2 regions of the Peptacetobacter sp. AB800 genome follow, and region 2 is predicted to be linked to the other one. Evidence: a T-box and tRNA genes for the amino acid it is inferred to sense, from the RefSeq annotation. Region 2 holds a T-box; the other holds one or more tRNA genes.
The links. A T-box is a leader RNA that pairs with one kind of tRNA and senses whether it is charged. The one in region 2 lies ahead of serS (serine--tRNA ligase), so its partner is inferred to be a tRNA-Ser.
Positions count from the first base shown of each region.

Region 1: it encodes a tRNA-Ser, which carries the amino acid that the T-box ahead of serS (serine--tRNA ligase) is inferred to sense. The anticodon was not compared.

Region 1 covers NZ_JBLOUI010000009.1:35,478-53,760, reverse strand. Annotated here, with positions in the region: gene ACK2WN_RS04785 (ATP-dependent helicase) at 1-591, opposite strand, end outside; gene ACK2WN_RS04780 (ClC family H(+)/Cl(-) exchange transporter) at 659-2,242, opposite strand; tRNA gene ACK2WN_RS04775 (tRNA-Ser) at 2,488-2,581, opposite strand; gene hisJ (histidinol-phosphatase HisJ) at 2,678-3,472, opposite strand; gene ACK2WN_RS04765 (methylenetetrahydrofolate reductase) at 3,499-4,386, opposite strand; gene ACK2WN_RS04760 (methylenetetrahydrofolate reductase C-terminal domain-containing protein) at 4,386-5,060, opposite strand; gene ACK2WN_RS04755 (bifunctional 5,10-methylenetetrahydrofolate dehydrogenase/5,10-methenyltetrahydrofolate cyclohydrolase) at 5,233-6,090, opposite strand; gene ACK2WN_RS04750 (cyclodeaminase/cyclohydrolase family protein) at 6,092-6,724, opposite strand; gene ACK2WN_RS04745 (TVP38/TMEM64 family protein) at 6,919-7,617, opposite strand; gene saoD (DsrE-related protein SaoD) at 7,881-8,213, shown strand; gene saoL (MerB-like organometallic lyase SaoL) at 8,288-8,911, opposite strand; gene saoA (ABC transporter ATP-binding protein SaoA) at 8,946-9,707, opposite strand; gene saoP (ABC transporter permease subunit SaoP) at 9,707-10,453, opposite strand; gene saoB (ABC transporter substrate-binding (seleno)protein SaoB) at 10,480-11,268, opposite strand; gene saoX (ABC transporter substrate-binding subunit SaoX) at 11,283-12,377, opposite strand; gene saoC (Cys-Cys-COOH (seleno)protein SaoC) at 12,440-12,937, opposite strand; gene saoE (efflux transporter SaoE) at 12,930-14,021, opposite strand; gene saoT (thioredoxin-like (seleno)protein SaoT) at 14,038-14,307, opposite strand; gene ilvB (biosynthetic-type acetolactate synthase large subunit) at 14,622-16,307, opposite strand; gene ilvD (dihydroxy-acid dehydratase) at 16,326-17,990, opposite strand; gene leuB (3-isopropylmalate dehydrogenase) at 18,000-18,283, opposite strand, start outside.
Region 2 covers NZ_JBLOUI010000053.1:15-12,895, forward strand. Annotated here, with positions in the region: partial or broken rRNA gene rrf (5S ribosomal RNA) at 1-84, shown strand, start outside; gene ACK2WN_RS11015 (mechanosensitive ion channel family protein) at 135-956, shown strand; T-box leader at 1,053-1,268, shown strand; gene serS (serine--tRNA ligase) at 1,396-2,667, shown strand; gene ACK2WN_RS11025 (deaminase) at 2,967-4,118, shown strand; gene ACK2WN_RS11030 (hypothetical protein) at 4,172-5,368, opposite strand; gene ACK2WN_RS11035 (hypothetical protein) at 5,379-6,590, opposite strand; gene panC (pantoate--beta-alanine ligase) at 7,041-7,886, opposite strand; gene panB (3-methyl-2-oxobutanoate hydroxymethyltransferase) at 7,940-8,767, opposite strand; gene ACK2WN_RS11050 (Rossmann-like and DUF2520 domain-containing protein) at 8,767-9,657, opposite strand; RNA gene ffs (signal recognition particle sRNA large type) at 9,997-10,262, shown strand; gene dnaX (DNA polymerase III subunit gamma/tau) at 10,407-12,086, shown strand; gene ACK2WN_RS11065 (YbaB/EbfC family nucleoid-associated protein) at 12,219-12,572, shown strand; gene recR (recombination mediator RecR) at 12,581-12,881, shown strand, end outside.

The sequences.
Region 1 (18,283 bases), on a different contig from region 2:
ATATTCTTTAAGCATATAATATGTTCTAATGAGCATATCGTCAAAGTCTATCTTTCTCACATTTTCTTTATATGCCTCATACATAGAATATACTCTTGTAAAATCATCTTTTGTAAGTACATCCGAATTGAAATCAGAAGGACTCATTAGCTCATTTTTTATATATGAAATCTCTGTCATTATCTGAGTAATTGTATCATCGTCATCTGTATTTTCTATTTTTAAATTTTTTATTATATTTTTTATAGCGTATCTTTTCTCTTTATCATCGACTATACTTTTTAGCTGCAGATTTTCAAAATATCTCAACATCCTAAAAAATACAGAGTGGAAAGTACCACATGTAACTTTAGCTAATCTCACATTATTAGATATTGCCATTAATCTATTTTTCATTTCCATAGATGAAGCCTTTGTAAAACTTATCGCCAATATCCTAGCTCCTGGAATATTTTTGTTGATAACCATATTTGCAATTCTATATGTTATAACTCTAGTCTTTCCAGAACCTGGACCTGCAAGAACCATACATGGACCTTCTATATGTTGTACAGCCTTTAATTGATTTTCATTTAAACTATCTAAATTCATACACCTCTCCTCCTTTCTTAAAATTCTTATCTATTATAATTATCTACATCTATTCTTATTTTTATATCTATTCATTTACAGTCGTAAGCGTCGATATTGTTTTTAATTCCTCTAGTACGTATGGAGAGTTATCCTGTGAGGTCATTACGGTTATTAAATCGCCATGTATAAGCGTTAAATCACCTTTTGGAATTATTTCCTTTTCTCCTCTATTTACAGCAACTATTAAAGATGTTTCCGGCCATTTTATCTCTTTTATCTTTTTACCATCTGCCATACAATCCATATCTATTGAAACTTCAAGCAATGTTTTCTGTTTAGACGCACCTTTATATTCGTTTGCACTGTGTTCTCTAGCAAGAAGTCTATCAAGTAGGCTTTCATATATAGGTTCTCCTTTTAATACATCTGCTGTCAACTGCGCAACTACACTGACTATTGCAAGTGGTAGTAAATGAGCAAGAGATCCCGTCATTTCAGAAATTAGTATTATACCTGTTATTGGTGCTTTTACTATTGCTGCGAAATGTCCTGCCATTGCAAGTACAACAAAGTTCATTATATATATAGTAGGAATTCCAAGATATCTTATTGATATAAGTCCAACTATATTTCCTACAAGTGCACCAAGTACTAAAAGTGGGAAGAATATCCCTCCTGGCACTCCTGAACCAAAACATACAAATGTAAAAATAAATTTAACCACTAAAAATACAACTAATGTCATAAGCATAAAATCTGTGCTCTGAAGCTCCATTATTAGCTCATGTCCCCCACCTGTAAGTATTGGAGAAATCATACCTATAACACCTGTAACAAAGAATGGTATCATTATCTTTACATATCTATTTAATTTACTTTCTTTAAACATCTTTTGAGTTTTTAATATTCCACTATTGAATATAACACCACTAATTCCTACTGCTATTCCTAATATTATAAGTACCCAATAATATTTTATAGGCATTATATTTAACTGATTGAATTTTAAAGATGGGATTATCCCAAAGAATTGCTTTGCAACACAGTCCGCAGTAAGTGATGCAATCATAGCAGATAATAAAATCATCGGAGAAAAGTTTTTATGTGCCTCTTCAAGCGCAAACATAACACCAGACATAGGTGCATTAAATGCTGCTGAAAGACCTGCACTAGCACCACAGGTAGTTAGATACACTTCTTCATAGTCTGGCTTCTTCCCTCTTTTAGAGAATTCTTCACCTATACATCCACCCATCTGAACAGAAGGACCCTCTCTACCTACAGAAAGACCTGCTCCTAAGCAGATTACTCCCCCTACAAACTTATAAAATAATACCTTCATCCGGTTTATGCTTAATTTTCTTGAAAGTATTCCCTCTAACTGTGGTATACCACTTCCCGAAATCATAGGCTCTTTCTTTACAAATTCTGCAACTACAAAAGCCGATGCCGCAAGTAATATAAACACCGCTGGTATCATCAACATATTTTTATCTGCGTATCCGTAAATATAATTAAAAAATACAGCTAATTTTGACGCTAATATTCTATAAACAACTATAACAACACCTGTTATTATTCCGACCATAAGTGAATCCAAAATAAGCCTATTTTTTATAGTTCTAGTCCTCTGAAATATATCAGAAATCTTTAATCCTTTTCCGTCCATAAGTCACCTCTCGTATCATTATCTTTTAATTTATGTTTAATTTTTTCTTTACTTAGAATTTACACACTCTATTAGTATATCATAAATTTTCTTAAAAAAAGATTTTGTCATTATTCCAAAAGTTTTTATTTATAACATCTCTATAAATATAATAAAAAAGCGAGTAGATTACCAAAATTCTACTCACTTTTTTATTATTACTAATTTTTACAATAAAAAAAGACCTTTTAAAAAGGTCTTCACACTGGCGGAGAAGGAGGGATTCGAACCCTCGCACCGGTGTTACCCAGCCTAAACCCTTAGCAGGGGCTCCTCTTATAGCCTCTTGAGTACTTCTCCAGATACTCTTTATATTCTATATTATTAAACTAACTTAGTCAATATCTTTTAATATAGAAACGGCTATAATCTATTTATTTTCTTAATATTATTTAATTACTTAGTAAATTTTTCATATTCTTCTCTACTCACTATTGTTTCAGCTGTATGTGAATCAGATCCTAAAACAGTTTTTATATCGTATTTATCAGCTAATTCTTTTAAATATCCTGAAACATATATCTCACCACAGTATGGCTTTCTAATTCCAGATACATTTAAATCAAGCTCAAATTCATTTTCTTTTAATGCTTTCATTATATCTTCTAAAATATCTTGTTCACTATAATCATACTCAAACACCTTGCAGAATTTTCTTATTAGGTTTAGATGACCAAATCTCTTTGGTTTATACTCTCCTAAATTAGCTTCTATAGCTTTTTTAACAGTTTCATAGTATTTACCATAAAGCTTGTCAACTCCTCCTGCTAAATCTGAAATTCTTTTAAATTCCTCTGGGCTATAATCAATACATACAAATTCACCACAAACCTTCATATTATGTACAGAAAGCAAAGCATCATCCAATCTCTTTCCGTATTTTTCTAAATTATTTTTTATCTGTTCTTCATAGCCTTCAAGATAATCTACTTCAGTACCAACATTTATCTTTATCTTATCCCGATATTTCTTTTTCATTTCCTCAGCCTCATCTAAATACCGTTCAAAAGCTTCAACAGAAGGTGTGCTATCCTGCTCTGGAGATGGATCTACAAACCCATCTGGTAATGGAAAATGCTCGGTAAAACTTATCTCATCGTATCCGTTTTTTATAGCATTTTCTATGTACATTTCAAAAGAATCATTTGTCCCGTGAGGACAATAATGTGAATGTATATGACCGTCTTTCACAAAAATCACCTCTCTAAAAATATTTTTTATATTTCAATTCCAGCCATTTTTATAATTTCAGGAATATTTTTTTCTGCTCCAACAGACATTATATGAACGCCATCGCATAATTTTTCTTCTTTTAGTTTCTTAATAAACTCTGCGGCGATTTTCATTCCCTCTTCCCTATAATTTTCTTTTCCAACAGACTCCATTCGCTCTATTATATACTCTGGAACATCCACACCTGGAATATTTTTATTTAAAAATCTAGCCATTCCAGGAGATTTTAAAGGAATAATTCCTATAAGAACCTTACACTCAAAATTCTTAGTTCTTCTTCTAAATTCTCTCACTGTTTCTATATCAAAAACAGCTTGTGTCTGGAAAAATTTTGCTCCAGCAGCTATTTTCTTTATCATTTTTATGATTTGAATCTCAATCGGAACAAATCCCGGAGATACAGCAGCACCCATATAAAACTTTGGATGTCCTTTTAATTCATTGTGATTCATGTCCTTTCCAATAGATATGTACTCAGCAGCTTTTAATATATTTATACTATCCAAGTCGAATACATTTTTCGCTTGAGGATGGTCTCCCTTGCTAGTATGGTCCCCTGTTATAGCAAATAGATTTTCTATACCAAAAATTCCTGCTGATAAAAGCTCCCCTTGTATTGCAATTCTATTTCTATCTCTACCTGTCATCTGCAAAACTGGTTCTATTCCATTATCTTTTAATATCTTACAAGTTACAAGTGATGTCGAGCGTACAACAGCTGATTGAAAATCCGTTACATTAACTGCATCTACTTTTCCCTTTAATACTTCTATACACTCCATAACATGAGAAATATCTGTTCCCTTAGGAGGTGCTATTTCACACGTTATAGTAAATTTTCCACTTTCTAGTGACTCTTGTAATCTACTCATTAGCGTTTCCTCCTATCATTCAATTCCTTCATAGTTATATCTCTTTTTCTATTTAGTTTAGAGTAATCTCTTTCATCTCTAACTTTTAATAGATTTTCAAGTTGGTTTAATCTTTCTAGTCTTTTATATATTTTTACCCATGCACAGCTATATTCTGGATTTACCTCACATCTTCCATCTTTGTCAGCTCCACCACAAGCACCATTTAATAATCCTTTTGAGCAAGATGTGACAGGGCAAATTCCTCCAGTCCAAGCAAGTTGACAATCTCCACATGCTCTACATGCTTCCTCATATCTCCCCAACATCTGAACCTCACCAATAAACAGCGTGTCATTTGCTGGATAAACTGGCTTATATTCCATAACTTTTGCTATAGTCTGCGTTCCATCTCCACAAGCCATAGATAAAATAGAGTCTGTGTTCTGAATAATATCCATAAATTCCTCTAAATCTCTTTTAGTTTTTGAAAGTGTACATGCTGGGTCTAATATAGTGGTTCCTGTTATTACTTTACCTTCCCGTTCAAGGAGTTTTTTCATAGCTTGAACCTGCTCTTCTCCACCACTTTTACAAACTGTTGCACATTTTCCACAGCCGATTATAAATACAGTCTTATCATCTTTTAAAAACTCTTTTATCTCATCAAATGGTTTATTTCCCGAAATAATCATATTTTGCAACCCCCTTTATCTCAATATTTTTAGTTTTTTAACTTTAATTTATTATCTATTTAATAATTATAATATATTTAATTTTTTTATATATGTGTTTATAAAAAATCAACCTGCGCAAAATACACGCAGGTTTTTATTTTATTTATGTTTTTAATCTTATAAATTTACATTAAATATTATTTTGTTTTTTACAAGCTCTTATAACATGTTCAGCTAGTACAGATGTAGTAACAGATCCTACACCAGCTGGCACTGGAGTAACCATACTTGCAGTACCTAAAACAGATTCAGTATCCACATCTCCACATAGATTTCCACATTCATCTACATTTATACCTACATCTATCACAGTAGCTCCTTCTTTTATATAAGAGTTGTCCACCATTTTTGCTCTACCTATAGCTGCTATAAGTATATCAGCTTTCTTAGCCTCATCTGCCAGATTTTCTGTCTTAGAATGACATACTGTAACAGTTGCATTTTCTCCCATAAGCATCATTGATACTGGTTTACCTACTATCAACGATCTTCCAAGCACAACCGCTTTTTTCCCTGATAATTCTATACCGTAATACTTTAAAATTTTCATAACAGCCTCAGGAGTACATGGAGCATATCCAGATTTATCTCCTTCAAATAGCTTAGCTGAGTTTATAGGATTGAAACAATCCACATCTTTTTCAGCATCTATAACATATTTTACTTTGTTTTCATCTACATGTTTAGGAAGTGGTCTTAGACAAAGTATCCCACTTACAGATTTGTCTTTATTTAAATCTTCTATAGCATTTATGTAACCCTCTTCAGATACGTCTGATTTTAGAATAATATTTTTAACATCTATACCTATCTTGCCACATCTATTCATAGCTCCTCTTTCATAAGACATATCATCTGGATTTTCTCCTACTCTAACTATAGCTAGACTTGGTTCTATTCCAGCATTTTTTAAATTTTTAACTTCTTCTATTAAATTTTCGGTTATCTCATCGGCAACCGGCTTTCCTTTTATTATATTAGTTTCCATACTATTCCTCCATAATTTCTACTACTCTTTCAAAGACTTGGTCACATATAGCAATTCCTTCTTCTACTATTTCGTTTACCTCTTTAGAAATTTTGTCGGCATATTCTCTATCCTTCATAGATTTTGTATTAATCTTTACATTTAATTTAGATCCAAGTAGACATGCTCTTAAACATTGAACTCCTACCCCTATATCACTTATGACTATCTTAGATGATTTATCTACTATATCCTCATGTATTTTTATAGCTTTAAAACAAACTTTAGCAGCCTTATATGGTATTTCGCACGCCTGTTTTAATACTACTTCCATTCTTTTTGTTTTAAATTCTCTTTCCTCTTCTGTCGATGTTGGTAGCCCATAAGTCTGAGAAAGTGGCATAAAGCACGCTGCATCCTTATCAACCATAGATAGTAATTCTGCTTCTATCTCTTTCGCCTCTTTTAATAATTCTTTTATCTCATCTTCATATTCTGCGTATTTCTTCTTACCTATTGTAAGATTTGCCACCATATTTCCAAGTGCCACACCTATCGCTCCGACAAAAGCAGCAGCGCCACCCCCACCAGGAACTGGCTCTCTTGAAGAAAGAACTTCTATAAATTCTACGCAGCTTTTATCTACTATATTCAATAATCAGCACCTCTTCTCTTTCTCAATTTTCTAACTTTTTAATCTTGTATTATATTATATCAATTTAGACACTATACTTAAATATTTTTTATATAAATTTATAATTTTTTCATTTTAATGTTATTTTTCAAAAATAAAACACCAAGCTAAAAAATATAACTTGGTGTCCTTTTAAATGTATTATTACTTTAGTATTATGCATTTGATTTATTTTTTTTATCGTTATATATTTTCTTGAACATATATATAGCAACTGTAAGAGCAAATAATATCATTAGCCCTGTTACAAATAATTTTGCTCCACCAGTAAGCATTCCACCTACATAAGAGTAAACTATTGTCGCTGGCAACTGACCTAATCCAGTAGCTATAAAGAAAGGCATAAATTTCATTGAAGTAAGACCTGCTGCATAACTTACTATGTCAAATGACATAAATGGAAGTAATCTACAAACTAATATAGTATATTTCCCATATTTATCAAAGAATTCGTCTATACTGTTTATAGCCATTTTACTAGTAAGCTTTTCAACAACATCTCTTCCTAAGAATTTAGCTATAAAGAAGCATAGCGCTGCTCCTGCCATTGCACTTGACCAAGATAGTATAGCTCCCCATACCCAACCAAATAACGCTGCATTTGCAAATGTTATTAAAAATGCTGGAAGTGGTGCAGCTACTGATTGAAGTAGCATAAGTAAGAATGAAATTATTGGAGCCCAAATTCCAAATGAAAGTATGTATTGTTTTATTGATTCCAAATCTAAACTAGATAAGTAAAATACCATCTGATTTACAAATGTTTTTACAGGTGTTACAAAGAAATAGATAGCAAATACTAATAATACCGCACCTACTCTTGTGATTAATTTTTTCTTATTTTCTTTAGTCATTATACATTCCCTTCTACATATAAATTTTTTAATCTTGCTCTATACCTTTAATAATACTATAGTAATTGTATTTTATATTATATTAATTTTCTATATATATTATAAGTTTTATTTATATTATCTATATTTATTTAAAATAACATTTTATATGAAGTTAATATTTTTTTCTATTATACTATAGATAATTTCTATTTCAAAATTTATATACTCTCCTATATAATTATTTTAGAAATTAAAATAATTATATAGGAGGAGGCTTAAATATGAAAGTTGCTTACATATTTAATAGTACAAATACACACAAAATATTAGACAAAATGATAATACCACAGCTTGAAACAGATTCACATGTTGCTGAAGTTGCAGGAATGTTTTTCTTTATGGATAATACTTTATTCCTTTCTAAAGGAAACCCAATAGGAGAAAGATTAAGTAAAATACGGGAAAAAACTGGTATGATACTTATGGCATGTGATCAATGTGCAATAGAAAGAGGAATACAGGATAATCTTGTAGATGGTGCTACAATTGGATGTTTCCCTAACCTTTATACTTGTTTAGGAAGTGCTGGAATAGATCAAGTTATAACATTATAGTAAAGTTAAAACTATAAATAAAAAGACTAGTTATTATTGATTTTTATCAATTCAACTAGTCTTTTTTACATATATTATACCTCAAATGTATAATATGATTCTTCTATAGCCTCATCTAAATTGTATGCATATACATCTGGGTCATTTTCTTTTCCCGCTGCTTTAAGCCATGCTTCTAAATCATTCTTCGTCCAGAAGAAGTTCATTATGTTTCAACAAGCATTTGCCCAATCAGTATTCTTTAAAAGGTCTACATGTATTATATACATTCCTGGATTGTTTGTATACAATACTTTTCCATTATCAACTTTTAATTCTATTTCTTTTCCTGTTGCCACACACATAGAATTTATTGTTGCTGGTTGTTTAAATGTATAACTTGTCCCTATAGAGTCTATTGCACACATAGCACAAAAGCTTCTTCCATCTTCAAGTGTTATTCTATGATTTGTTGGTTTTCCAGATACTGGGAATATAAATGTTATTTCATCATCTATAACAACCATTACATTTGTATCTATAAACTGTTTAAAAGTAGCATCTATAGTTTCTTCACTACTTTCCATATGTTCTTTAACCCATTTTTTTGCAAGTTCTATATTTACAGAACCACCATTATCTATTATACAATCCATTATAGATATTCTTATTGCCTTCTGTTCATCAGTAAGACATCTATATTTTTCATATTTATTCAATTTTACACCTCATTTTATTATTTAGTTTTCAATATTATTCTTCTTTATCTCCGTAACATTCAGAAAGGATTGCTGTAAGCTCTTCTTTGTAGTTTATATATTTTTCGTCTTTTCTATCTCTAGGTCTTTCCATATCTATTTTTAAATCTTTTATTATCTCACCTTTATTTCTAGACATAACTACAACTCTATCACTCATATATACAGCTTCATCTACATCATGAGTTACCATTACAGCTGTTATTTTATTTTTCATCCATATCTTTTCAAGTTCTTCTTGTAAATTCTGTCTCATTCTAAAGTCTATTGCCCCTAAAGGTTCATCCATTAGAAGTACTTTTGGATTACAAGCAAGTGCCCTCATTACAGCAACTCTCTGCTTCATACCTCCAGATAGCTGGTGCGGATACATTTTCTCTTTTCCCTGTAAATCAGATAATTCTAAAAGCTCCTGAAGTCTTTTCTCTATTTCATCTTTATGCATCTTCTGTCTTTTCATAGGGAAAATTATATTTTCTTTTATTGTTTTCCAAGGGAATAAAGCATAGTTTTGGAATACAAATGCTCTATCTATTCCTGGCTTACTTACTTCTTTTCCATCTACAAATATCTTTCCAGATTCTGCATGCTGAAAACCACCTATTATAGTTAATAGAGTAGTTTTACCACATCCTGATGGACCTAATAGTGAAACAAATTCACCTTCATTCACTTTTAAACTTATATTTTCTAATACTTTATTTTCTACTTTATCATTGATAAATGTTTTATTTATATTTTCTACTCTTAATTCCATTATTCTGCGAACCTCCATTTACATAGAAGTTTATTTACATATTTTAAAACACGGTCTATTAAAAATCCTATTATAGCCGCAAATATCATAAGCCCAATTAGTATGTGTGTCTGCATTAAAGTTTGAGCCTGTACCATAGAGTAACCGATCCCGGCACTCGTAGCTATGAACTCGGCTCAGATAACAGACATCCAACCATTACTTATTGCCAGTCTTGCTCCTGTAAGTATATCAGGAAGTGCTGCTGGGAATATAACATCCTTAAATATAATAAATGGAGATGCTCCCATACTTTTCGCTGCATTATAGTAATCCTTTGATATAGTTCTAACTCCATGAATAGTATTTAATACTATAGAGAATATACCTGAGAATGCTATTAAGAATATAGTAGGTCCGTCACCTATCCCAAACCATACTATTGTTAGTGGTACCCAAGACATTATTGGAACCTGTCTAACTGAGTCTATAACTGGTGAAAGAACTTTTTCACAAGTACTTGAGAACCCCATAATAAATCCTATTGGTAATCCTATTACTAAGGCATATCCAAAACCTTTCATAACTCTTTGCATAGTTATAAATACATTTTTTATTGTCTCTGGATCAGTAAGACAATATAAAAATCCTTCAATAACTTTTGAAGGCATTGGTAAAAGAAGGTCACTTCCAAGGTCTTTAGCTGTAAAATGCCATAAAAGGTATATTCCAACTAAAAGAGCTATTCTATAAAAAATTTCTAGCATAGATTTCTTGGAAACAAACGTCTTTTTTAGTTTATTTTTAGAAACTCCAGTTTGCAATTTTCTATTACCCCCATGTCTTTTTTTTCTAGTTTTATATTTTTATAATTTTCTATAGCTTTTTTTAATTTATTTTTATCGCTTATATCATCTACACTTTTATTGTACAGTTTTTTAAATATTTCATAGTTATCTGTTTTTTTAAATTCTTTATTCACCACTAATACATACGTATCAAAATCCTTATTAGTAGCACAAGACTTTTTATTCCCTTCAATAGATAAAGATTTGATAACATCCATTACCCCACCATCTACTTTATTACTCTCTATACTATATGGCAGTGCATTTGCTAATAAATGTTTTACCTTAGCATTTGGATAATATTCCTTAACTAACTCATCTTGATATTTTCTATTTTGAACAGTACCCATTACATTTGGATTCTCATCACTTAATAAAAATACATCTGAATTTTTTACAACAGTTCCTACTATTTCAAAATTTTTTTCTGTTTGTACATATTTTTCTGCGGCATCTTTACATATTATAGCCATATCCATTTCATCCGAAGACAGTGCCCACTGCATACTAGCCGTTCAGCAGTCAGCTATAGAATATGAATCAATAATATTTTCAGATTCAACATTTTCAAAATAATTTTTATCTTGCATATAATTTAATATCAGACCTGATGTATCATCCGATACACCAAGTCTGATATTTCCTGTTATTTTTTCAGTTTTAAAATTAAATAAAACGATAAAAGCAAATATAAAAATTATAGAAAGTATTTTTACAATATCTTTTATCTTCATTTTTATAGCTTATATTATTCTTTTATTGATAAAGCTTTTTCTTTCCAAGTTTCATAATCCATGCCCTGTGGGAATACTGGATCTACTTTTTCTTTTATAAATGTATCAAAATCATCAGCACCACAAGATTTTAATATTGAATCATCAACAACTTCTTCATATGAAGGTATTTCTTCTAATGCATTTAAATCTTTGTACATTTTAAGGTTATTTTTATAAGCTGTTCCATCACCTATATCCCAAGTAAGAGTTCTACCTTCTCCTACAGTCTTTTTGTATATAGTCATCATACCAACTTCTTCATCAACATCGTAGTATTCAGCGAATATTTTTGCTGCCTGAGCTGGATGAGTGTATATATATTCTATAGCTTTAGTATGTGCAAGCATTAATTTTTCAGCTAATTCTGGATTTTCTTTTACAAAGTTTGTATTTAAGGCGAATGAACAACAGTTATATTCTGTTCCATCTTTTTCTTTATACTGAGTTGATGCTACTATTTTACCTGTTCCTTCAAATTCTGCAACTGATCCCCAAGGGTCACAAGCTGTAAAAGCATCTATTTTACCAGTTTTCATTGCTAAGTAAGCATCTTTACTTGAATCCATATTTATTATTTCATACTTAGATGCATCTACAGGAAGTCCTGTTTCTGGACCGTAGTCACTCTGCCATAAAAAGTCAGACATATCTGTAGCTATTTTTTTACCTATAAGTTCTTTTGGATCACTGTATTTGTTTGACATTATTAAGAATTCTGATCCACCTTTATGGTTATTTGCTCCTACAACTATTGGAGAACCTTTTGGTATTGCACCACAAAGACCTCTTGTACCTATGTAACCAGCATCCATCTGTCCAGCTGCCATAGCTTCAGGAACTTTCCCATTACCTACTGTTTTTACATTAAGTCCTAATTCTTTGTATATTCCAGCAGCTTCTGCAACTGGTGCTGCTGTCATGTGGTCACAGTTATAGTAACCTACTGTTATTTTTTTGCTAGTATCTCCACCTTCTGTACTAGCTTCTTTTTTACCACATCCTGTTAATGCAGTCATACCTATAACACCAACAAGACCTAGCGTCATTAATTTTTTCGCTAATTTCATATTTTCCTCCTAAATATATAATTATTATTTCCATAAAGAGCTTTTGCTCATTATTTCTCATTCTAGCAACAAGATTCCATATCTTGTCCAAATAAGTCTATCATTTCATTTCCTTCTAATCTATATATCGCATAGCCAACATTTCCATTTTTTGATCCTGAAACTATTACTTCCATTTCATCCTTGTCATCTATATTTTTAAAGCTTATTTGCTGATCATCTATAGGAGCTGGAATTGGCTCTGTAAGTATATATTCATCACCTTTACTCGCTACAACTGTCATCTGATTTGAATTTTTATTTACATAGTAAATTACAAGTAAATCATCTTTTCCATCATTATTCATATCTTGTTGAGCATATGTAATTATTTCTTCATCGTGATTTTTTTTAAATATATCCATAAGTTCTTTATCTGCTTTTTTTTCAGCAACTGCTCCACCATGTATATCTATTTCTGATTCCTGCTTTTGTTTTTCTTCATAATTATTAGATAAAACTAAGGCAACACCAGCTAATATTGCAATCGCTATCCCGATTATTATCTTTTTATTACGCATGTAATTTTAAACCTTCTTTCAATTTTGGTAGTATTGCTTTTATCCCTAAAAGTATTATTAATACTGTACATATATAGCTAAACCAATCAGGTATAGTTAACATTAAATTATTTGCAATCTGTATTGATGTACCTGTAGAATTTAAATTTGCTATTGTTTGTTCTCCTGCTAATAGAAGATTTGTTATATAACCAACTATCATAGAAGATATTACAAGCGTACAAGAATATATAAGTACAGCTCTCTTTCCTATAACCTTTGTTATACTTATAAGTTCTGGTAAGTTAGTTGCTGCACCAGCTATTAAAAATGTTATAGCTATCCCAGGTGCTGCACCACTTGCAATTAATGCTGCTATAAATGGTATATGACCAACAGCACAAACATACATTACACATGCTAATACAGAAACACTCCATAATGAAAGCATCCCTGGATTTCCTAAATATTTCTGAATTATGCTGCTTGGAAATACTGTTGTTATAAATCCTGCACAAAGCATACCAAGTATTACATATTTACTAACAGTAAGTGCTAAATCGTCAAAAGACCATTTTAATCCTTCTTTCATCTTTTCCCAGAAGGTTCTTTTTTCTTCCTCTAATTCAATCATTTCAACCTGTTCTTCCTCTGTATACATAGAAACCTCATCTTTACTAATTGTGTTTCCAAGTATACCTACTATAAACGGTATAGTAAATCCAGATATTATATATATTATTGTTATATTTGGACCTAAAAGACCTAAACATAATACAACAGCAATTGGATTTATTATTGGCGTCGATGTCATAAATGCTAAAACAGGTCCAAGATATGCACCAGAATAGTACATACTTATTCCTAAAGGTATAACCCCACAACTACATATTGGTAAAAACATACCAGAAATAGTAGCCTTTAATATAGATGATAACTTTTTATTTCCTAAATGTTTTTGGAATTTTTTTGGTGAAAGTACATTGTGAAGCACTCCAGCAAGTATAAAGCTTACTATCAACCATCCAGAAGCACCATTTAATGTTATTATGGCCGATACTATAGTATCTTTTACTCCATTAAATATTACGTTTAATATCTCCATTCTTCTCCCCTATTCTTTAATTATTCTCCTCAATTGCATCTAAAATTGCTTTTTCTATTTTAGCTTTATTCAAACTATCATATTTTTTCTTTTGATTTATTATCAAAGTTCCTTTTGTAATCATTCCGTATTTTCTTATATATGAAAAATCTTTTCCCGCTCTATAAAGTTTTACGTCTATTTTGTCTGAGTATTTTTCCCCCATACTCTCTACAAACACACTGTGTTCATCACATGTTGGTCAAGTATTTATAAATTCTACAAGTATTTTTTCGCTCAATTTTATACCTCCTATATGATATTCATACTCATCAATCAATAAATTAAATCTATAGTTTTTTACTATTTAATTATTTTTGATTATAGTTTTTATGAATTTTCCATGAATATTTTACTTCATGTAATTTTTATATTCAATATATATAGATATTTCCTATTACAATTTTATTGATATAGTTTTTTTAAATAATTATTTTATTGGAATATTTATTGCTAAAAAAAAGAATCCTCCAAATATTTTTAAATATTCAAAGAATTCTTTGATTTATATATTATTTATATTATTAATTATTTTTCTTTTTTTAAATCTAATTTAGTATTCTATAAATCGTCTTGATCAAAAGTATCTCTAAGACTTTTGCCAGGAGCGACCATAGGAAATACTTTATCATCTTCCTGTATCATACATTCAATAACAAAAATACCGTTATATGAATCTGCTTCTAAAAGAGCTTTTTCTAATTCATCCATTTTTGTAACTCTTACTGCTTTACAACCAAGTCCTTCTGCAACTTTACAAAAATCAACTTGATCGTCAAGGACTGTATCAGAATATCTTCCTTCATAGAAAAATGTCTGCCACTGTCGAACCATACCAAGTACTTTATTATTAAGTATAACCTGTATTATTGGAACATTATATCTTGAAGCTGTTGCCAGCTCATTCATATTCATTCTAAAGCATCCATCTCCTGCTATATTTACAACTGTTGACTTTGGATTTCCATATTTTGCACCTATTGATGCACCTAAGCCATATCCCATTGTCCCAAGACCTCCACTACTTATGAATTGTCTTGGTTTTTTGTAATGGAAATACTGTGCTGCCCACATCTGATGCTGGCCAACATCAGTACATATTATTGTATCATCACCCAGACATTCTTCTATTTTTTCTATTACATACGGCCCTGTAAGAATATCTTTATTGTATTTCATTGGATATTTATTTTTTAGAGTTTTTATTTCTTCCATCCACTCTGTGTTACATTGTTTTTTCAACATAAGGTTAAGTTTTTTTAGTATATATTTTGCATCCCCAGTTATACCTAGGTCTACATGTATATTTTTATTTATTTCTGCCTCGTCTATATCTATCTGTATTATATTTGCATTAGATGCAAATGTGCTTGCATTGCCAATTACTCTATCGCTGAATCTAGTTCCTATTGCTATAAGCAAATCGCATCTTGATACACCTAAATTACTTGCTTTTGTTCCATGCATCCCTAGCATTCCAGTATATCTTTCACTATTTCCGTCAAATCCACCTTTTCCCATAAGAGAATCTGCAACAGGTGCATCTATTATTTCAGCAAATCTTTTGAGTTCATCCGTTGCATTAGATGCTTTTATTCCTCCTCCAACAAATATAAATGGTTTTTTACTTTCTTCTATAAGTTCAACTGCCTTTTCAAGACTTTCTTGATAGTTTTTATCGTCATCTAAACTTGTTTCTCTATTTAAGGTTATATTTATTTCTTCTTTTTCATATTCACCATATCCTGCTGTTACATCCTTTGTTATATCTACAAGTACAGGACCTGGTCTTCCTTCTCTCGCTATTTTAAAGGCCTTTCTTATTGTAGGAGCAAGATCTTCTATTTTTTTTACTATAAAGTTATGCTTTGTTATTGGCATTGTAATTCCTGTAATATCTATTTCTTGAAAACTATCCCTTCCAAGAAGTGGAAGTGTTACATTTGCAGTTATTGCAACTATAGGAATTGAATCCATCTGTGCAGTTGCAATACCTGTTACAAGATTTGTTGCACCAGGTCCACTTGTCGCCATGCATACACCTACTTTTCCAGTAGCTCTTGCATATCCGTCTGCAGCATGAGATGCCCCTTGTTCATGTGATGTAAGTATTGACTGTATTTTATCCTTATATTTATATAAACTATCGTATATTTCAAGTATTGCCCCACCAGGATATCCAAATACCGTGTCAACTCCCTGTTCTAAAAGGCATTCCATTACCATGTCTGCTCCTTTAAGCCTCATTATATTTCACCGTCCTTTTTATTTAACTTTAAGGACTGCACCTGTATTTGCCGAAGTAACCATTGAAGCATATTTTTTTAAATATCCACTTACATTCGGAACTTTTGGTACAAAATCCTTTCTTCTTTCTTCAAGTTCTTCATCTGAAACTAGAAGCTGTATACTGTTGTTTTCTATATCTATATCTATCATATCTCCATCTTTTACAAATGCTATTGTTCCACCAAGAGCTGCCTCAGGTGAAACGTGTCCTATAGATGCACCTCTTGTAGCTCCTGAAAATCTTCCATCAGTTATAAGAGCTACATCTTTATCAAGTCCCATACCAGCTATTTCTGATGTAGGAGAAAGCATTTCTCTCATTCCTGGACCTCCTTTTGGTCCTTCATATCTTATTACTACAACATCACCAGATTTTATTTTTCCTGCCCTTATTGCTTCTATTGCACTTTCCTCACCATCAAATACCCTTGCAGGACCTTTATGTTTCATCATTTCAGGTGCAACCGCTGATTTTTTTACAACACAGCTATCTGGAGCAAGATTTCCTTTTAATACAGCTATTCCACCTGTTTTGCTGTATGGATTTTCAACTGGTCTGATTATATCTGTATCTAGATTTTCGCATCCTTTTATATTTTCTCCTACATTAAATCCTGTAACTGTCATACATTCTTTATCAAGTACTCCAAGCTTATCTAGTTCATTCATTACTGCATATACTCCACCAGCTTCATTTAAATCTTCTATAAAAGTATCTCCTGCTGGTGCAAGATGACAAAGGTTAGGAGTTTTCCGACTTATTTCATTAGCTATTTCAAGATTAAGATCAACTCCTGCTTCATATGCTATTGCTGGAAGGTGAAGCATAGAATTTGTAGAACATCCTAAAGCCATATCTACCGTCATCGCATTTCTAAACGCACTTTCTGTCATTATATCCGATGGTTTTATATCTTTTTCGACAAGCTCCATTATTTTCATACCGGCATGTTTTGCAAGTCTTATTCTTTCACTATATACTGCTGGTATTGTTCCATTTCCTTTAAGTCCCATTCCAAGAGCCTCTGTTAAGCAATTCATTGAATTTGCAGTATACATTCCTGAACAAGAACCACATGTAGGGCATGCTTTTTCTTCAAATTCTTTTAGTTTATCAAGGCTCATTTTCCCTGCGTTGTACTCACCTACAGCTTCAAAAAGAGTTGATAAACAAGTTTTCTTTCCATCAAGTTTTCTTCCTGCAAGCATTGGACCTCCACTTACAAATATTGTCGGTATATCTAATCTTGCTGCTGCCATAAGAAGCCCAGGAACATTTTTATCACAGTTTGGAATCATTACAAGTCCATCAAACTGATGTGCTCTTGCAAGACACTCAGTACTATCACATACTAGTTCTCTTGTAACAAGTGAATATCTCATTCCTGTATGGTTCATAGCTATTCCGTCACATACAGCTATTGCAGGAACTTCAACAGGAGTTCCTCCTGCCATATATATTCCTTTCTTTACAGCTTCAGCTATTTTGTCAAGGTTCATATGTCCTGGAACTATTTCATTATATGAATTAACTACACCTATTATCGGTCTATTTAGTTCCTCTTCTGTCATACCAAGGGCATTAAAAAGAGATCTATGAGGAGCTCTTTCAACTCCCTTTTTTACATTATTACTTTTCATATTTTCCTCCTATATTCTGTCAGCTATCAGTTCACTCATTTTTGAACAAGATACTTCTTTCTTACCTTCTGACATTATATCTACTGTTCTATATCCATCTTCAAGGACTTTTTTAACAGCATTTTCAATTGAATTAGCTTCAGCTATCATATCAAATGAATATCTAAGCATCATTGCTGCTGAAAGTATTGTAGCAATCGGGTTCGCTATATCTTTTCCAGCTATATCTGGAGCACTACCATGACTTGGTTCATACATTCCAAAACTATCATCTCTAAGTGAAGCACTCGAAA
Region 2 (12,881 bases):
CCCATTCCGAACACAGAAGTTAAGCTCTCTATCGCTGATGGTACTTGGGGCGAAGGCCCCTGGGAGAGTAGGACGTAGCCACGTAATCTTTTTTTATATTTAAAATTAATTAAAAATGAAAATAAGGAGATTTTATGAAGGGGATAACAGCAAATAGTACAATACAAGCCTTTTTAGATACCGGTATAGAAAAGATACCAACATTAATATATTCGTTAATATTTTTCTTTATTGGTTTAGCCATTGCTAAAATATGCAAAAGAATAGTTTCAAATATATTAGAAAAATATACAAGTGGAAAAGGAATAACAAACTTCATAGTATACGGGGTATACATATCTATAATTGTCGTTGTTGTATTAAACAGCTTAGATATGATAGGAATAAAAACGACTTCTGTAGTTACTATTGTAGGTGCAGCTGGATTCAGTATTGGTCTTGCATTTAAAGAATTACTATCAAATTTAGCATCTGGATTTATAATATTATTCTTTAAACCTTTTGATATAGGTGATTATATACAAGCATCAGATACTAATGTTGAGGGAACTGTTTCAGATATACAGATATTTAGTACTATACTAAAAACTCCGGATAATAAAACTATAATAATACCAAACTTCCAGATAACGAGTAACAATATAATAAACTACACACATCAAAATATAAGAAGAATAGATTTTTCATTCAATGTAGATTATGATACAAATATTGGAGTATTAAAAAATATTGTACAAGAAATATTTGAAGAGGACAAAAGAGTTCTTACGGATCCCAAACCTCTTATAGGAATAAATTCTATGGGAAATAAATCTATGGAATTTATAAGTAAGCCTTGGGTAAAAACAGAGGATTATTGGGATGCATATTACGAACTAATGGAAAAAATAAAAGAAAAATTTGATGAAAATGGAATTGTTCTTCCTCAAGTAAATGTAGTAGTAAAAGGAAAATAATAATTTAAACTTTGTAAGAAAATAAAAATAGACTAAAAATTCTTTTTTTTCTCTTGAAAAATGAAGATTATTATAATATAATTGGATACATAATAGTAAAAGGCAATGAAGGAGCTAAGTAAAAGACAGTTCTGTTTACAGAGAGTGAGTGGTCGGTGTGAACTCATATCAGTGGTTTTTGAATCTACTCTGGAGCTTCTAATCTGAAATAAGTTAGACGTATTCCTACGTTACAGGATTTTGAGAGGAATGTGCATTTATAGGTGCATTCAATTAGGGTGGCAACGCGGATAACAGATTTTCGTCCCTTTTGTAAGGGGTGAAAATCTTTTTTTATACAAAAAAACGCCCCTGAAAAACCAAATCTGTAAATTCAATACAATATAATTGAAAATTTTAGATGATTTTCAGAAATTTTAATTTGGGGAGGAGCAGAAAAATGCTAGATATCAAAAGAATAAGAGAAAATTTAGATGAAATCAAACAGGCTATGCAGATAAGAGGGGAAAAAGAATTCGACCTTGATGCAGTAGTAGCACTTGATGACCAGAGAAGAGATTTATTAAAAGAAGTTGAAGTATTAAAACAGGAATTAAATGTAGAATCTAAAAAAATACCTCAGCTAATAAAAGAAGGAAAAGACGTTACAGAAGATAAAGCTAGATTAAAAGAATTATCTGATAAAATAAAAGGAATAGACGTACAGGTTAAAGAAGTAGAAGACAAATTAAACTACACATTAATGAGAATACCAAACGTTCCTCATCCAGATGTACCACAGGGAGAAACTGATGAAGATAACGTAGAAGTTAAAAAATGGGGAGAACCTAGAAAATTTGACTTTGAACAGAAAGCTCACTGGGATATAGGAACTGATTTAGGAATATTAGACTTTGAAAGAGCTGGAAAAATAACTGGTTCAAGATTCACATTATACAAAGGTTTAGGAGCTAGATTAGAAAGATCTCTAATAAACTTCTTCCTAAACACTCACACAGCTGACCACGGATACACAGAAGTATTACCACCATTCATGGCTAACAGAGATAGCTTCTGCGGAACTGGACAGCTTCCAAAATTTGAAGAAGATATGTTCAAACTAGAAGGATTAGAATACTTCCTAGTACCAACAGCAGAAGTACCAGTAACAAACATACACAGAAATGAAATATTAACTGCAGATCAGTTACCAATAAAATACTGTGCATACACTCCATGTTTCAGATCAGAAGCAGGTTCTGCAGGTAGAGATACAAGAGGTCTAGTAAGACAGCATCAGTTCAACAAAGTTGAATTAGTTAAATTCGTATTACCAGAAAACTCTTATGATGAATTAGAAAAATTAACTATGGATGCAGAAGAAATACTTCAGTTATTAGGATTACCATACAGAAGAGTTAAAATATGTACTGGTGACTTAGGATTCACTGCAGCATTTAAATTTGACTTAGAAGTATGGATGCCAAGCTACGGAAGATACGTTGAAATATCTTCTTGCTCAAACTTCGAAGACTTCCAGGCTAGACGTGCTAACATAAAATTCAAAAGAGATAAAAAATCTAAAGCAGAATTCGTTCATACATTAAACGGATCAGGACTTGCAGTAGGTAGATGTTTAGCAGCTATACTTGAAAACTATCAGCAGGCTGATGGTTCAGTAGTAGTTCCAGAAGTATTAAGACCATACATGGGTGTAGATGTTATAAAATAATAAAATCTAAAATATAGTATATAAAGAACTGCCGAGAAATTGGTGGTTCTTTTTTATTGTATTTTTTAGAAGATAAATTATAGCATCTCTTTTTAAATATAATTTAATCCACAATAGGTATTGAAATAACATTAAATTTAAACTAAGCTAGATTATGTAATTACTAAAATAGTGAATAAAAATATACTCAAAAAATACAATAACAACAGAAAAAATTAAATATCCAAGTAAAAATAGTGGATAAGTGGATAAAATTTTTATGTTTTTAAAAATATAAACAAGAAAGGCTGTGGATAGAATTGAATAGAGAAAAATCTAAAGTTATATCTTTTGATATGGGAAATCGTGTAAAAGATGAAAAGATAGAAATAGTTAAAAGTAAGGAAGATGAAATACTAAATAAAGAGATTTTAGATATATACGACAAAGATTTTGAGAAGATAGGAACTGCTACCAGAGGAGAAATTCATGAAAAAGGACATATACACAAAGTAGTTCACTGTTGGTTTGAAGAGGATGCTGAAAATGGAAAATATTGCTATTTTCAACAAAGAGCAATGTATAAAAGTTACCCAGGTCTTTATGGAGTGATGGTAGGTGGTCATATAGATTCTGGAGAGGATATATATGAAGCACTTAAAAGAGAAATCTCAGAAGAGGCTGGGATAGTGGCTAAAGAAGAAAATATTTCATTTATCAATGAGATTTTTGAAAATATAGTTGACGGAGATTTTATAGATAATGAAATTTGTGAGGTATATAGATATAAAGTGGATGAAGATACAGTATTTAATCCTAACAAAGAAGTTGCAAAAGTTGTAAGAATGAATGAAGAAGAATATAAAAAGTGCGTATTTGGAATAACTGAAACCGTTGAAGCTGAAGTTGTAGCTGTGTCCAATCAGAAGGGAATGAAAGAATATGCAGTAGGTGATAAATTCCTTATAAATACAGAGGATTTCTGCGAGTATGATCGCCAGTATGTAAGAATGGTTACAGGAATGAGTGACGACGAATACTTTATGATGGAGGCACTTAGAGAAGCTAAGAAGGCCTATGATAAAGAGGAAACTCCAATCGGTGCGGTAATCGTAAAGGATGGCGAGATAATAGGAAGAGGACACAATTTAACAGAGCATTTAAAAGATGCAACTGCTCATTCCGAAATACTTGCGATAAAGAATGCGGCTAAGAAACTAAAGGGATGGAGATTGTTTGGCTGCAAGATGTACGTAACTATGGAGCCTTGTATAATGTGCTGTGGAGCTATTGTGAATTCGAGAATCAGAGAAGTTGTTATAGGAGCTAAGAGAGTAAAGAATGCCAAGATAGAGAAACAGTCTGATTTTAAGAAAGAGTATTTTGATGACTCTAAAGTTGAGTACAAGTATGGGGTGCTAGAAGAGGAATGTGCTGGGATGCTAGGAAGTTTCTTTAAAAGATTGAGATGATAAAAAATAACCCTACATTTAGAAGTAATTTCTATTTGTAGGGTTATTTTATCTTATGGAAGATTATCCTCAATTACTGTATTAAAACTATTGTAAACTTCTTTGAACATATCATCAATTTTTTCTTTATAAGAAGAATAATAATCTAAATTGCAATCCATATAACAAGTTATTATATTTCCAGGTCTTACTTTGCAACGAACTATAGAAATTTTATTATCATTTTTATATACAATACAAATTTTATCATTCTTTATATCACTATAAACAACATTTCCGTTAGCATTCAGTTTATTGAAATAAGATGAAATATTATCTTCGTCTAAATTATGCTTATAGCCAAGATTTAAATAAAGATTTCCATCTAAAGACTTAAATTCAACATTTTTTCCATTTAAAGGAACTCTACCAGGTTTCATAAAATCGGGATAATTTACACTTCCACAAAGATGATGAACCTTGTTGTATTCTACTGTATTATCAATTGTTTTATTATTAATAATATTTCTTCCTTCAATTGTACAATATTGAGTATCATAGCTTTTTCCTTCAATATAATCGCCAAGAAGAATTAATTTAGAAAAAGGTGGAACTTCGGGTAAATCTTCATTTAATCCACTTTCATCTATTGTAGCAACCTGTAATTTATTACCGTTAGACAACACACTATCAGAATTACTACTATGATTATTAACAGCAACATCTTTCTTCTGTTCACCGTTACCATCTAAATTAGCTACAAAAGCTTTATAAACATCTGTAACTATACCATCAAACTCATCTAAATATTCAACTGGATAAATCATCATAAAACTAAAAATATCACTTCCTAAAAGAATACTAGACTTATAATATTCAAAATTATTATTAGTTCCAGATATACTAAAACGAATATCTTTATAACTATCATAATTAATATTTTTTAGACTCGACATATCATAATTATAAAGATTCTTAAAATTCGTACCAGACTTTTCCTTATATACTTTTAAAGATACTGAATTATCTTGAGTAGCTAAAGTAATATAATTATCGCCTTCTTTAGAAACACCTAAAAAACTAGGATAATTAAATGATAATCCTTCAAAATTATAACGATTATAAACAACATTAGAAAAATCTATACTATCACAAGAAGCAGCAGAACTAGAATCATCAGATTCTTTAATATCTTTACTTTTACAAGCAACTAGATTAAAAGACAATATAAAACATAGAGTTAATATTGTAATTTTTTTAAAATACTTCATAATCTACCTCCTAAAGCCCACCATTATGTCTAAATGAAGCTTTCATATTTTCAAAAATATCTAATAACATTTTTTCGTTATTATAATAAAAATCAGGTTCAACAGAAAGTGAAACATAATCATTTTCATCTTCATCTATGTAGTGAATTTCCATAGAAACATGAGAACGTGGTTGAGAACCAGCTTCTATTATATAAAGAAAATTATCTGAAAGCTCTTTTTTAATAATACTAGAGTATTCATTGTCTGCACCGTATTTATTAAAGAAAGCAACTGCATTAGGACAAGCATCAGGCTCTAAATTTTCTGTAGATATAACAGAAAACTCAGCAAATCCAGCTTCATTTTCATTAGTTCTAAAATTAACTCCATATTTGGCATCTGGAACCATTAAAAATTGTAGGAAATCAGGATATTTAACAGAGCAACCGTCTATAGTAACTGTATTATATCCAAAATCACCATCAATGTGAGAAGTTCCATATACATCCTTACCTACAACAGAGCAATAATCTATATCATACTTTTTATTTTTATCGTAATTACCTAAAAATGTAATCTCATCCTCATCAGAAATAGAGATAATCTTATCCTTTCCATCTGGTCTAGGAAGGCTTGAACTATTACTCTCTTCATCAAGGAATTCATCAGGACCTGCGAACTTAACAAAACTATGATACACTCTAGTAACTATTGGATCAAACTCTTTTTCATATTTCTTAGGATATACCATCAATAGGTTTTGAAGATAATATCCATCTGCACCCTCAAAAATAATTGAGCATTTGTAGTATACAGTCTTTTCGTCATCTCCAGATATTCTGTACTCATAGTCTTCAAATACATTAAATCCAACATTTTCAGAATTAGCTAAATCCTTATCATAAACAGCTTTGAAATCTGAAACCTTTCCAGCGTATTCTACGCTCATATAGCAAGACTTATTAGCAGTGAAAAATTCAACTTTGTTGCCATCTGAAGAATCAGAAGTATACTCTAAAAAATCAGGTACATCAAAAGTAATGCCGTTAAAACCACCGTAGTCATTATAGACGACATTTGAAAAATCAATAGACTCGCAGTCTGAATAATTTTCATCAGAAGAACTCTGATTCTGTGAAGTAGATTTCTTTGAGTTTTTAGAAATATCTTTAGATGCACAAGCAGAAAGATTAAATGCTAAAAGAGTAGCAAGAGAAATTGAAATAAATTTTTTAAACATAACAATCACCTCTATTTGTATTAATATTACAATTTAAGGTTATCATAAAATATATTTAATTACAATTACGATAAAAATTACTAAAGATGATGACATAAAAAATAAGGTATACATAACATCATATGCAATTACGCAATATAGATGATATATATACCTTATTTTTCTGTATAATTACATTTTCAAAAAATAATAAAGCCCCAGGAAAAAATGTGTGGAATTCCCGGAGCTTTGAGAAAAGAAATAAAAAAGAGTTGTATAAAATAATACTAGTACATTATAACACATAAAAAAGGTAAATGTAAACAAAATATAAGAATTGTTTATGGGCAAATAAAAAACGAGGAAAATATTGAAATTTCAACAATAAATAATCCTCGTCTAAAAAACAAAAATAATTATAAAAAAAATATATAACAAATAAAATTGAGATAGTAAAAATTTATCTATCAATTAAGCTAATCTAAAAGTGAAATTATCTATAAGTCTAGTTTTACCTATATAAACAGCTATAGCAACTAAAACATCTCTTTCAACAGATTCTACAGGCTGAAGAGTTTCGCTATCAACTATTTCTATATAATCTGCTTTAGCTAGAGGTTCTGCATTTATTTCACTTTCTATAAGGTCTCTTATTTCACTTACACATCTTAAACCGTCTTCCATAGCAGATTTAGCTTTTGTAAGGCTTCTATTAAGTACAAGAGCAGCTACTCTTTCTTCAGGTGAAAGATAAGTATTTCTTGAGCTCTTAGCAAGACCGTCAGCTTCTCTAACTATTGGGCATCCTACTATTTCAACATCCATACTTAAATCTCTAACCATTCTTTTTATTATGGCTAGCTGCTGAGCATCTTTTTCACCGAAGTATGCTCTATCAGGAGTAACTATATTTAAGAATTTAGAAACAACTAAGCAAACTCCACCGAAATGAACTGGTCTTTTAGCTCCACATAAACCTTTTGATAATCCTTCAACATTTACAGTTGTGCATTTATCAGGGAAGTACATTTCTTCTGGTTCTGGATTAAAAACTAAATTAGCTCCAGCATCTGTACAAAGAGCGTAGTCTTTCTGTATATCTCTTGGATAATCTTCGTAATCTTCATTTGGTCCGAACTGAGTTGGGTTTACGAATACGCTGACAACTACTCTATCGTTTTCTGAAACAGCTTTTTCTATTAATGATCTATGTCCTTCGTGAAGATATCCCATAGTAGGTACGTATCCTACAGTAAGTCCTTCTTTTCTCCAGGCTTTAACCTGTTCTCTAACTTCTTTTATTGTATGTACTAACATCTTAATTCTCCAATCTAATTTTTTATAAAGTTGTAATCTTATATTTTATATTATTAATAAAGTTTTTTAAGTTCTTCTTCATCTATTTTGAAAGTATGTTTCTGTTCTGGGAATGAGCAGTTTTCAACTTCTTCTATATATTCACATATAGCATCTCTCATAACTTTACCAGTATTAGCATACTGTTTAACGAATTTTGGAACGAAGTCGTCAAACATTCCAAGCATATCCTGATAAACAAGTATCTGTCCGTCGCAATCAACACCAGCACCGATTCCTATAGTAGGGATTGAAACAGCTTCAGTTATTAATTTTGCTATTGCGGCAGGAACACCTTCAAGTACTATTGAGAAAGCTCCAGCTTCTTCAAGAAGTTTAGCGTCTTCTATTAATTGTCTAGCTGCTTCTTCAGTTTTTCCCTGAACTTTGAATCCACCAAATGCGTTAACAGACTGAGGAGTAAGTCCTAAATGTCCCATAACTGGTATCTGAGCATCTACTATCGCTTTAACCTGTTTAGCTACAGTTGCTCCACCTTCAAGTTTAACTGCGTGTGCGCCACCTTCTTTTACGATTCTACCTGCATTTCTTACAGCATCTTCTATAGATACATGGTATGAAAGGAATGGCATATCTCCAACTATTAATGCATTTTTAGCACCTTTTTTAACTGCTCTAGTGTGGTAGATTATGTCTTCAACAGTAACTCCAAGAGTATCTTCATCTCCTTTGATAACCATACCAAGAGAGTCACCAACTAATATTCCGTTTATTCCGCAGCTATCTATTATTTTAGCCATTGAATAGTCGTATGCAGTTAACATACTTAATTTTTTACCTTCTTCTTTTGCTTTTTTGAATGATAATACAGTGTTTTTCATTATTCTATTCCTCCGAGTAATTTTAAAAGTTCGCTATATTTTTCTGATGATTGTACAAGCTTTTCAAGAGAGTCTTTGTTTTCACCAAATTCTCTTTCAGCTTTAAGTTTTAATAAATTCATAGAAAGATTTTTATATATTTCTATATCACTATCCTTTAATACAGATAGATGTTTTTCTACAGGAGATACATCACCTCTAGCAACAGGTCCTGTCAAGGAAAGTCTATATCCTTTTTCTTTTATATTGTTTATATTTCCTGTAATAAGAGGGTAAAGTGCTTCAAAAGCTTCAGTTTCAGAAAGTCCCAAATCTGTTAGATATCCAGTTCCAATATTGAAAAGAGATAGAGCTAGATTTGAAACAACTACACTTGCTAAATGGTACTTAGCAGATGAATCTGATCCTCTAGTGAAGTATTTATTGCCTAAAGAATCCATAAGTTTTATAACATCTGAGTCCTTAGATACATTTTTACCTTCTACAGAGAAATATACGTTATTTAATTGTTCTAAGTCTGTGAATTTATTAGAAAATGCAAACATTGGATGTATAGAATAGATTGATGCACCTGAATTTTCTGCACTAGAAAGAACATCTGATGGAATAGAGCCACTTGTATGGCAAACTGATTTTCCAGTCAGATTGTATTTTGAGATTTGATTGTTTATTTCTGAAATTATGTCGTCGGGAGTTGTAATTATTATAATATTACTTTTATTGATTAAATCTTCTAAGTTTGAAAAAGCTATAGAGTCTGTTAGACTAGCAGCTTCGTTTAATGAATCTGGATTACGTCCGTAAAAACCAGAGATATTTATATTTTTATTTTTAAAATATCTAGCGAGTGAAACGCCAACTTTTCCAGGTCCGATAAATCCTATAGACATAATGGTATCACCTCCAAACTAGTGTGATCCAAATCCCGATTTTCAGAAATATTTTTTAATGCTTAAAAATAGGTACAGTTCTATAATATAGATACTATCCAAATAATATTTTAGCACCATAATTATTCAATAACAATATGAAGGAACAAAGTAACGTTGTCAAAAGAAATATAAATTATAACTATTATTGAATAAATAAAAATTTGAACTTATGATAGAAACAACTTTTTTTATTTTTCCTTGATGAAAGTATTTGTTTATGATATCATAGTATAGTAATTCACAATGACATTTTTAATAAAAAGTGTTTTTTGATAATTAAATACGGTTATAATTTTGCTGTACTAGATGGGGAGGTAGCGGCACCCTGTAACCTGCAATCCGCTATAGCAGGGTTGAACTCCATCTGGAGGATTTGTAATTGAAGTGCAGTCTTTATTTACTTGGTGTTGACGCTCAGGTCCTGGGCAATGGAAGCTTGTGAATCCCGTCAGATCTGGAAGGAAGCAGCGGTAAGCAATCCCTTCTGTGTGACTCAGGGATGCCTTGGCTGAGCTAAGTGATAAGGCAACGGCTTTGAGGAAAAGACGATAGATGGTGTACAGCTTATTTTTTTAATAGCAAATCCCTTATTATATTAATGAAGGGATTTTTTTTATTCTTATATTACAAATAGTAATAATGGATAAATTTAGAAGAAATTATGATATTTTGATTAAACAATAATTTATTATAAAGGGGTGTGGTATATGCATAAGGCATTGTACAGAGAATATAGACCTCAAAAGTTTTCTGATGTTGTAGGACAGGAACATATTATTAGAACATTAAAAAATGAGATAATGTCGGGAAATATTGCACACGCATACATGTTCAGTGGGACAAGAGGTACTGGTAAAACTACAGCAGCAAAGATTTTTGCTAGAGCTGTAAACTGTTTAAATCCTAAAGATGGGGAGCCATGTAATGAGTGTGAGTCTTGTAGAGCGATATTAAATGATAGCACTGTAGATATTTTTGAGATAGATGCAGCGTCAAATAATAGCGTCGATGATGTTAGAGAGATTAGGGAGAGTGTAAAATATACTCCAGCAAATTCTAAATACAAGGTATATATTATAGACGAGGCTCATATGCTTTCAAAAGGTGCTAGTAACGCGCTTTTAAAGACAATTGAAGAGCCACCAGAGTATGTAGTGTTTATTTTTGCAACTACAGAGCCTAATAAGATGATTCCTACAGTTCTTTCTAGATGTCAGAGATTTGATTTTAAGAGAATTACTGTAGAAGAGATGAAAGAAAGAATGAGATACATATGCTCTAAAGAGGGAGTAGAAGTCGAGGAAGATGCACTTTCTGTTATAGCGAGAAACTCTCAGGGAGCACTTAGGGATGCGCTTAGTATTTTGGATAGATGTATTTTATTTGGAGATAAGCATTTAAAATACGAGGATGTTGTTGAAATTCTGGGTATTGTAAATGTAGATGAGATATTTGGCTTAGCAGATGATATTATAACGCACAATGTTGCAGCCGCACTTAAGAAGATAGATTCGTTTATTTCTATTGGTAAGGATATAGAGATTTTATCGTCTGAGCTACTTGAGCATATGAGAAATCTTATGATATGTTTAGCAGCTGGAGATAGTGCTAAAGAAATTATATCTGTTTCAGATGATGAGTTTGATAGAATGAAAAAAAGCATAGAAAATACAGATATTGATAATGTCATAAGAATTATAAATATTTTATCTGAGATTCAGAATAATTTAAAATACGCTACAGATAAGAGAACAATTTTTGAAGTAGGTATTATCAAGACTATTAAGCCTACTTATGATACAAATAAGGAAGCTCTTGAAGAGAGGGTTAAATATTTAGAGAAGATTATAGAAAGTGGCAATATAACAGTTTCTACAAGAAAAGCTGAGCTTTTAGATGGTGAAGATGTTTCTGATGAGGCTGAAGAAGAAATTGTTAAACCTAAAAAATCTAAGACGTCTCAGAGTAAGTCTAGCTCTAAGAAGTCCAAGAAATACGAAGAGATGAAGAGTGAAGACCTTAAAAAGATTGAGCGGCTTTGGGATAAGATTCTTGATAAGATGAAACAGGATAGAAAGATGCCTGTTAGAGCAATGCTTCTTGAAAAGAAAAATCTTAAAGAACACAATGGTGTGCTGTATATAATTTTTGGCGAAAAATTTGCTTTTGCTAAGAAGAGTTTGAGCGACCATGGAAATTCAGAGTATATAGAAAGTGTTGTTAAGGATATTGTTCATAAGAATTTTTCAGTTAAGGTTATTTTAGAGTCTGAAGCTGATATGATAAATATGGATATTGAAAAAGAAGAAGATAAGGGAGAGGAGCTACTAAAACAGGTTGTAGATCCGGAGCTTATTGAGGTAAGGGATAGTATGGACGAAGAATAAAATTTATTATTATTGCTTAAAGGTTGAATAAGTAATAAAATAAATTATGACTGAATTAGTACTGCTGATATAATCAGCTTACATAGAATATAATAAATAGAATAAATAATTTTTAATTAGGAGGAATTTGGAATGGCTAAAAAAGGATTCCCAGGTGGAATGCCTGGTATGGGCGGAATGAACATGAATAAAATGTTAAAACAGGCTCAGAAAATGCAGGAAGATATGGCAAAAGCTCAGAAAGAGTTAGAAGAAAAAGAAGTGGAAGCATCAGTTGGTGGAGGAGCTGTTACTGTTAAGGTAAACGGTAAGAAAGAACTAGTTTCTATAAGTATAAAAGAAGAAGTTGTAGATCCAGATGATGTTGAAATGTTAGAGGATTTAGTTTTAAGTGCTGTTAATGAGGCTCTTAGAAATATAGATAATCTTCAGGCTAATCAGATGAACAAACTTACAGGTGGAATGAATATACCAGGATTATTCTAGGTGATATGATGCAGGTATATACAGAACCGATTACTAGATTAATAGAGGAATTTTCAAAATTACCTGGAGTTGGAAGAAAGACAGCTCAGAGATTAGCTTTTCATGTTGTTAATATGAATAATAACGATGTTGAAGCATTGGCAAAGGCTATTGTCGATGCAAAGAGAGAGATTAGATACTGCTCGATTTGTTGTAATATAACAGATACAGATCCATGCAGTATGTGTTCAAATAAAAATAGAGATAAGAGTGTTATTTGTGTTGTTGAGGACCCAAGAGATGTGGCAGCTATGGAGAGAACTAAGGACT